DNA from 2 places in the Hymenobacter antarcticus genome. Region 1 is predicted to be linked to the other one. Evidence: riboswitches for the same ligand, from Rfam matches in the RefSeq annotation. Region 1 holds a riboswitch; the other holds the start of a gene.
What was found. A riboswitch is a leader RNA that binds a small molecule or an ion and turns the genes downstream of it on or off. The one in region 1 is predicted to bind S-adenosylmethionine.
Positions count from the first base shown of each region.

Region 2: linked by a shared signal. The riboswitch ahead of ABD819_RS00125 (O-acetylhomoserine aminocarboxypropyltransferase/cysteine synthase family protein) and the one ahead of metH (methionine synthase) in region 1 are both predicted to bind S-adenosylmethionine.

Region 1 covers NZ_BAABDI010000017.1:48,825-52,948, reverse strand. The annotation lists gene metH (methionine synthase) at 1-2,542, opposite strand, end outside; SAM riboswitch class I at 2,616-2,726, opposite strand; gene ABD819_RS12925 (molybdopterin molybdotransferase MoeA) at 2,845-4,068, opposite strand.
Region 2 covers NZ_BAABDI010000001.1:34,238-38,361, forward strand. The annotation lists gene ABD819_RS00110 (lysylphosphatidylglycerol synthase transmembrane domain-containing protein) at 1-374, shown strand, start outside; gene ABD819_RS00115 (hypothetical protein) at 404-823, opposite strand; gene ABD819_RS00120 (LysM peptidoglycan-binding domain-containing protein) at 1,010-1,291, shown strand; SAM riboswitch class I at 1,513-1,628, shown strand; gene ABD819_RS00125 (O-acetylhomoserine aminocarboxypropyltransferase/cysteine synthase family protein) at 2,021-3,400, shown strand; gene ABD819_RS00130 (homoserine O-acetyltransferase family protein) at 3,458-4,124, shown strand, end outside.

The DNA.
Region 1 (4,124 bases):
TGGGCGTGATGAGGCCGGAGAGGCCGATAACGTCCACGTTTTGCCGCTGGGCTTCGTCGAGAATGCGCTCCAGCGGCACCATCACGCCGAGGTCCACGATGTCGAAGTTGTTGCAGGCCAGCACCACGCCCACGATGTTCTTGCCGATGTCGTGGACATCGCCCTTCACGGTGGCCATCAGGATTTTGCCGGCCGTCTGGCGCTCCTGGCCGCGCTTGTCGGCCAGCAGGTACGGTTCGAGGTAGGCCACGGCCTTCTTCATCACGCGGGCCGATTTCACCACCTGCGGCAGGAACATTTTGCCGGCTCCAAACAGGTCGCCCACCACGTTCATGCCGGCCATCAGCGGCCCCTCAATCACCTCCAGCGGCCGGCCCACCTGCTGGCGCACTTCCTCGGTGTCTTCGTCGATGAATTCGGTGATGCCCTTCACCAGCGCGTGCTGGAGCCGGTCCCATACGGGCAGGCTGCGCCAGGCATCGGCCACCACTTCAACCTTGCCTTTTTGCTGCACGGTGTCGGCAAATTCCACGAGGCGCTCGGTGGCATCGGCGCGGCGGTTCAGGAGCACGTCCTCTGCCAATTCGAGCAGGTCCGGCGCGATTTCGTCGTACACACCGAGCTGGCCGGGGTTCACGATGCCCATGTCGAGCCCGGCGCGGATGGCGTGGTAGAGGAAGGCCGTGTGCATGGCCTCGCGCACCACGTCGTTGCCCCGGAAGGAGAAGCTGATGTTCGAAATACCGCCGCTGGTGAGCGCACCGGGCAGGTGGCCCTTAATCCAGCGCACGGCCTCAATGAAGTCGATAGCGTAGTTGCGGTGCTCGTCCATGCCCGTGCCCACGGTCAGGATGTTGGGGTCAAAAATGATGTCGGAAGGGTCGAAGCCCACCTCGTGCACCAGAATATCGTAGCTGCGCTGGCAGATTTCCTGGCGGCGTTCCAGCGAGTCGGCCTGGCCGTTTTCGTCGAAGGCCATCACCACCACGGCCGCGCCGTACTGGCGCACCGTGCGGGCGTGGGCCCGGAACACGTCCTCGCCCTCTTTCAGCGAAATCGAGTTGACAATGCTCTTGCCCTGCACGCACTTCAGACCGGCTTCGAGCACGCTCCACTTCGAGGAGTCAATCATCACGGGCACCCGCGCGATATCGGGCTCCGAGGCAATGAGGTGCAGGAAGGTCGTCATCACCTGCTCCGAGTCGAGCATGCCCTCGTCCATGTTGATGTCGATGACCTGCGCGCCTTCTTCCACCTGCAGGCGGGCCACGGCCAGGGCTTCCTCATACGCCCCCGTGCGGATGAGGCGGGCAAAAGCGCGCGAGCCGGTCACGTTGCAGCGCTCGCCCACGTTCACGAAGAGGCTGTCGGCGGCGATGTTGAAGGGTTCGAGACCGGACAGCCGCGTGGCGATTGAGTTAGAAGTTAAAAGTGAAGAGTTAAAACCTACAACTGGTTTTTCTCCGGATTTTAACTCTTCACTTTTAACTTTTAACTGTTTCAACTCCCTTGGCTTATACTTCTTCGCCAAACGGCTCAATTCCGCGATGTGCTGTGGGGTCGTCCCACAACACCCGCCCACTACCGTCACGATGCCTTCCTTCAGATAATCCTCCACCAGCGCGGCAAATTCTTCCGCCGATTCATCGTAGCCGCCGAAGGCGTTGGGCAGGCCGGCGTTGGGGTAGGCCGAAATATGCACGTCGGAAATGCGGCTCAGCTCCTGCACGTACTGGCGGAGCTGGTCGGCCCCGAGGGCGCAGTTCAGGCCCACGCTCAGCAGCGGCAGGTGGCGGATGGAGTTCCAGAACGCCTCCACCGTCTGGCCCGAGAGGGTACGGCCCGAGGCATCGGTGATGGTGCCCGAAATCATGAGCGGCACCACCCGGCCGCCTTCGTCGAAGAATTTCTGCACGGCATATAGCGCAGCCTTGGCGTTCAGCGTGTCGAAGATGGTTTCGATGAGCAGTGTGTCTACGCCGCCATCCACGAGGCCGCGCACCTGCTCCAGGTAGGCGGTGGCCAGCTCATCAAAGGTCACGGCGCGGAAACCGGGACGATTCACATCGGGCGAGAGCGAGGCGGTGCGGTTGGTGGGGCCCACCGCGCCGGCCACGAAGCGCGGCTGCTCGGGCGTGGCGTATTCGTCGGCCGCCTCGCGGGCCAGGCGGGCCGACTCGTAGTTCAATTCGTACACGACGTGTTCCAGGCCGTAGTCGGCCTGGGCGATGGTGGTGCCGCTAAAGGTGTTGGTTTCCACCATGTCGGCCCCGGCGGCGAAGTATTCGGCGTGGATGCCCTTGATGATATCCGGCCGGGTCAGCGAGAGCAGGTCGTTGTTGCCGCGCAGGGGCTTGGGGTGGTCGGCGAAGCGGGTGCCGCGAAAATCCTCCTCCGTCAGCGGGTACCGCTGAATCATGGTGCCCATCGCGCCGTCGAGAATCAGCAGGCGCTGGCGCAGGATTTCGGGGAGGCTGTGGCGCGAGGCTAACGCTTCGCGCTGGGGAACGGCTTTCGGAAGGGTAGGGGCGGAGACGGACATTTCTTTCTGGGTCGAATAACAGCGTACGGACGCGTATCCAGAAAGAAACCCATGCGCAGGCGCACGGTTCCGGCTGTCATCTTCTTCCACCAAAAAAAACGCGGTGAAACGGGAGTTGGCACCTACTCGTGGTAGGTTGCCAAGACGTCATCGGGCCCGGTCCCTCGGTCTTTCTGGATAGCAGCGTAGCACGAAGATACGACGCGAAAAAATTGTAGCGCGAAGCGGTGCTTCGCGTCCCCGCGCCGTTAAAACCGCCGAACCGTTGCGACCTGCGCGGCGACGCGAAGCACCGCTTCGCGCTACAGCCCCCAGGCCGGCCACACGCTGCCCGCCGGAAACACCGCCACCTCCGGCGGCAGCTCCAGAAACGCGGTGGCCCCCACCAGCCCGGCCAAATCACCGGAGCCGCCCACCCGCAGCGGCGTGGCCAGCCGGCGACCTTCATCGTCTACCGTCAGGCCCACGGGCACGAAATGGGTCAGCGGGGGCTTAAAATTAATTTCGACGGTGAGCACGGCGGGCATCGGCGCTTCAACAGCCGCGGCAGCCGCTTCCGCATCAGCGGGCTGCTGCACCGCCCGGAGCCAGGGGCGCACGTAACGGCAGGCCGTGAGGAAGGTGGACACCGGGTTGCCGGGCAGGCCGAACACCACCGGCCCGCCGGCCCGCGCCCCAAACCACATCGGCTTGCCGGGGCGCTGGTTCACTTCGTGGAAAATCTCGACCACCCCCAGCTCGCGCAGCAGGCCGGGTAGGTGGTCGGCGCGGCCCTTGCTCACGGCCCCACTCAGCACCACGGCATCGAAGCCGGCGGCGAGGATATTGGTGAGGCCGGTGCGCAATTCCTCCCGGTCGTCGGGCAGGTGAAACAGCGAAACATCGGCCCCGGCCTGGGCAAATAGCGCCTGCAAGGCATAGGCGTTGGACCGCCGAATCTGGTGCGCCAGGGGCATCTGGTTGATGCCCACCAGCTCATCGCCGGTGCTCACCACGGCCACGCGCGGGGCACGGGATACCATCATTTCGGCGGCCCCCACGGTGGCGGCAATGGCCAGCTCGGCGGGGCCCAGGCGGGTGCCGGGCCGGAGCAGGGCGTCGCCCCGGCGGCGGTCGGCGGCCTGGCGGTGGATGTTGACGCCGGGCGCTTCGGGCGAAGGAATCTGGATGGTGGCGCGGTTGTCGGCCAGCAGAATATCCTCGTAGCGAATAACCGCATCGGTGCCGGGTGGCAGCACCGCCCCGGTCATTACCTCAATGGCGTTGTGCGGGTTTTGCAGCGCCTGGGCGGGCGCGCCGGCGTACTGGGTATGCTCGATGGCAAACTCCGTCTGGCCCCCGGCCCAGGCGGCGTGCACCACCGCAATACCATCCATGGCCACCCGGTTGAAGGGCGGAAAGTCGCGGTCGGCCACGAGGGTTTCGGCCAGCACGCGGCCATTGGCGTGGGGCAGGGCCACGGTTTCGGGAGCGAGCGGGCGGGCGGTGGCCAGCACGCGGGCAACGGCTTCGGCGACAGTGAGCATACTTTCAGTGAGCAATTAGCAGTGAACAGTGAACAGTTTGTGGAGCGCGCGTCGGT
Region 2 (4,124 bases), on a different contig from region 1:
TCTGGACGGCCCGCTACCTGGTCATCGGCTGCCTCATCGCCGCCTTCGTGCCGATGGATACGGACACGTTCCTGTTCATCTTCGCCCGCAACCTCACCTACAAAGTGCTGCTGCTGCTGGCCATCACGCCCGGCGGCGCGGGCATCGTGGAGGGCGCGTTTCCCACGTTTTTCGGCAAGTTCATCGGCACGGCCACGCTCACCAGCTTCATGGTGCTGCTGTACCGGGTGGTTACGTACTACCTGTATCTGGTGCTGGGCAGCGTATTTCTGCCCCGCTGGGTGGCGCGGGTGTTTGCCAAGCGGCCGGCCGCAAGCCCGCTCAACGAACCGGCTCTCGCAACCACAAAAAAAGCCCCTAACCACAAGGGTTAGGGGCTTTACTACTGCCTGAGCGCGGATGCTTACTCGGCTTCGAGCATCAGGGCCGCGCCGTCGGCCGACTTGAGCGTGAGCTTGTCGTCGGTGAGGGTCTCCACGGCGAAGGTGTTGCTGGTGGTGCCACCGTCGGGGGTCATGGTAATGGTTTTGCCGGCCTGGTCGAAAGTGTATTTGCCCGCTACTGCCCCGTTGGCCCCGGTCATGTTGTAGGTGCCGTTTGCAAAAATGCGCAGCTCCTCGTCCTTCTGGGCGTCGGTCTGCTTCACTTTGTCGCCGGTGGTGTCGGTTTCTTTATGCGTTTTCCACACCTTGCTATCGGTGCCGTACAGAATGTTCACGCCCTCCACTTTGCCTTTGTCGTTGCTGCACGAAGCGGCAAAAAGCGACACAAGCACCAAGAGGCTGGCCAAGTAACGGAACGAGAAAAGGGACTGGAGTTTCATAAGCACAAGGAGTAATGATGAGGAAAATGGAACGACGGCGCGCGGAGTGCGAACTCGTCGGCTTACGGCCCACACGCGAAAGAGTTTAGAACGAAACCCGGCCTGTACTTGTCCGTATAGCACCCGGTCGGACTGCCAAAGGCGTTTCCGGCCGCATTCATCCCTCATTTAATCAGCAGCCAACCCATGGGACTCTTAGATTTTCTTAGCGACAAAGGCGAGCAAAAGCCCGTAGAGCCCGCGGCCAAGCCTGCGGCCGGCGGTACCGATTTTTTCGGCAATGCCAAACCGGAAACTGCCGGTGACTCGTATACCGTAGTCAGCGGGGATTCCCTCTCAAAAATAGCCAAACACCACTACGGCGACGCCGCCAAGTGGCATCAGATATACGAGGCCAATAAGGCCCTCATCGGCAACAACCCTGACCACATTGAAGTGGGCCAGGTGTTGACCCTACCTAGTCTCTAGGTACTTTTTTGCAGAAAAAAGGTGAGAAAAGCCACTCTGTTTCAGGGTGGCTTTTTTGCGTCTGATGGGTTCGGGTTTGGCTTTTAAAAAACCGTCATGCAGCGCGTAGCGAAGCATGACGGTCTTCTTTTTTTGCGGGCAACATTTGCCCACGGAAAAATTTCTGCCGTACATTTGGGCCACCAACCCGGTACTCCTCGCTAACGGTGAGCAGTTTTCAAGTTTTATACAGAAGCGGCGAGAGACTAGGCTCCCTGACCCGCTGGCAACCTTCGCAAAACGAAAGGTGCCAATTCCTACCCACTCGCAGCTTCGGCCACGATGGGACAGATGATTCGAGTGCCATGGAAACTTCCCCTCATTCTGCTCCTTTTGCCCCGACTACTCCGGCTGCTTTGCGCGCCGTGGTCTCGGGCTTTTTTGTTTCGGCCCCAGACGGCCGCAGCGTGGCATTGCGCCCGGCGCGAATGCGAATGCGAATGTGTTGTTGCTGCCCGTGTTGTTGCTAAGCTGATTCCGGCTTAGAACCCCTCCCCTTTCTTCTGGATTTTTTTGGTGGCCCCGTGGGTCTGCCGCATGCTCTTTTTCGGGCTTGGCGGTGGGCTCGGGCCAGCCGTTCAGCACGGGCGTTTCGGGGAGTTGCCGCGCTTAGAATCGGCCTTATTCAGCTAATCAGCGCCTTTTAATTTGTATTTCTGATTTTTCACAAACGTTAAATAACCCCGCATCATGTCCACTCCAGCCCAACATTTCGAAACCCTTCAGCTCCACGCCGGCCAGCAGCCCGACCCCACCACCGGGGCCCGCGCCGTGCCGCTGTTCCAAACCACCAGCTACGTCTTCAAGAGCGCCGAACACGGTGCCAACCTGTTTGCGCTGAAGGAATTCGGCAACATCTACACCCGCCTGATGAACCCCACCACCGACGTGTTTGAACAGCGCGTGGCGGCGCTGGAAGGCGGCGTGGCGGCACTGGCCACGAGTTCGGGGCAGGCGGCTCAGTTCATTGCCCTGAACAACATTCTGCAGGCCGGCGACAATTTCGTGAGCACGGCCTACCTCTATGGCGGCACCTACAATCAGTTCAAGGTGGCCTTCAAGCGCCTGGGCATCGAGGCGCGCTTCGCGGATGGCGATAATCCGGCCAGCTTTGAGCCGCTGATTGACGAGAAAACCAAAGCCATTTACCTCGAAACCATCGGCAACCCCAGCTTCAGCATTCCCGATTTTGAGGCCATCGCGGCCATTGCCAACAAGCACGATTTGCCGCTGATTGTGGACAACACGTTTGGCGCGGGCGGCTACCTGTTCCGGCCCCTGGAGCACGGCGCGCACATCGTGGTCGAGTCGGCCACGAAGTGGATTGGCGGGCACGGCACCAGCGTGGGCGGCGTGATTGTGGACGGCGGCACCTACGACTTCGGCAACGGCAAATTTCCGCAGTTCTCCGAGCCCAGCGAGGGCTACCACGGCCTGGTGTTCAGTGATGTATTCGGCAAGAACGGGCCGTTTGGCAACATCGCCTTCATCATTCGGGCGCGGGTAGAGGGGCTGCGCGACTTTGGGCCGGCCATCAGCCCGTTCAACTCCTGGCAGCTGCTCATCGGCCTCGAAACCCTGAGCCTGCGCGTGGAGCGCACCGTGGAAAATGCCCTGAAAGTGGCGACCTGGCTGGAGCAGCACCCGCAGGTAGAAAGCGTGAACTACCCCGGCCTGGCCAGCAGCCCCTACCACGCCATTGCCCAGCGCTACCTCAAGCGCGGCTTCGGCGGCGTGCTCAGCTTCCGGGTGAAGGGCACGAAGGAAACGGCCACGCAATTCATTGACAGCCTGAAGCTCATCAGCCACCTGGCCAACGTGGGCGATGCCAAGACGCTCATCATCCAGCCCTCGGCCACCACGCACCAGCAGATGAGTGAGCAGGAGCAGCTGGCGGCGGGCGTCACGCCCACGTCGCTGCGGCTATCGGTCGGCATCGAGCACTTTGAGGATATCACGGCTGATTTGCAGGCAGCGTTTGATGCCATCGGCAACACGGCCAGCCTGCCCACGGAGGGCGAGGAAGTAGGCGAGCCCGAGTTGCAGCACACCCAACCGCTGGAGGTGTAGATAAATTTCTCGCGGAAACCGCTGCGGACCTCCGCGAGAAACCACACCAGAATAATTATGGAAAACCACCTTTTTCATCTCCCCGACCTGACTCTGGAAAGCGGCGAAGTGCTGCATGGAGCCCACGTAGCCTACCAGACCTGGGGCCAGCTCAACGAAGACCGCGACAACGTGGTGTGGGTGTGCCACGCCCTCACGGCCAACGCCGACGTGCTGGCCTGGTGGCCGGGCCTGGTGGGGCCGGGCTGCTACTACGACCCGGCCGAGTGGTTCATCGTGTGCGCCAATGTGCTGGGCTCGTGCTACGGCAGCACGGGGCCGCTGGATGCTGACCCGGCCACCGGCCAGGCCCGTTTCGGGCACTTCCCGCTGCTGACCATCCGCGATTTGGTGGCGGCGCACGAGGCGTTGCGCCAGGACCTGGGCCTCACGGATATCAACACGCTGATTGGCGGCTCGCTGGGCGGGCAGCAGGCGCTGGAGTGGGCCGTGCTGCGGCCCGATTTGTTCGACCATCTGGTCGTCATCGCCACCAATGCGCGGCATTCGGCCTGGGGCATTGCCTTCAACGAGGCCCAGCGGCTGGCCATCGAGGCCGACCCGACCTACGCTGCCGGGCAGCCCGGCGGCGGCGACGATGGCCTGCGGGCCGCCCGCGCCATTGCCCTGCTCAGCTACCGCAGCTACCCGGCCTACGCCGAAACCCAAACCGACCCCGACAACG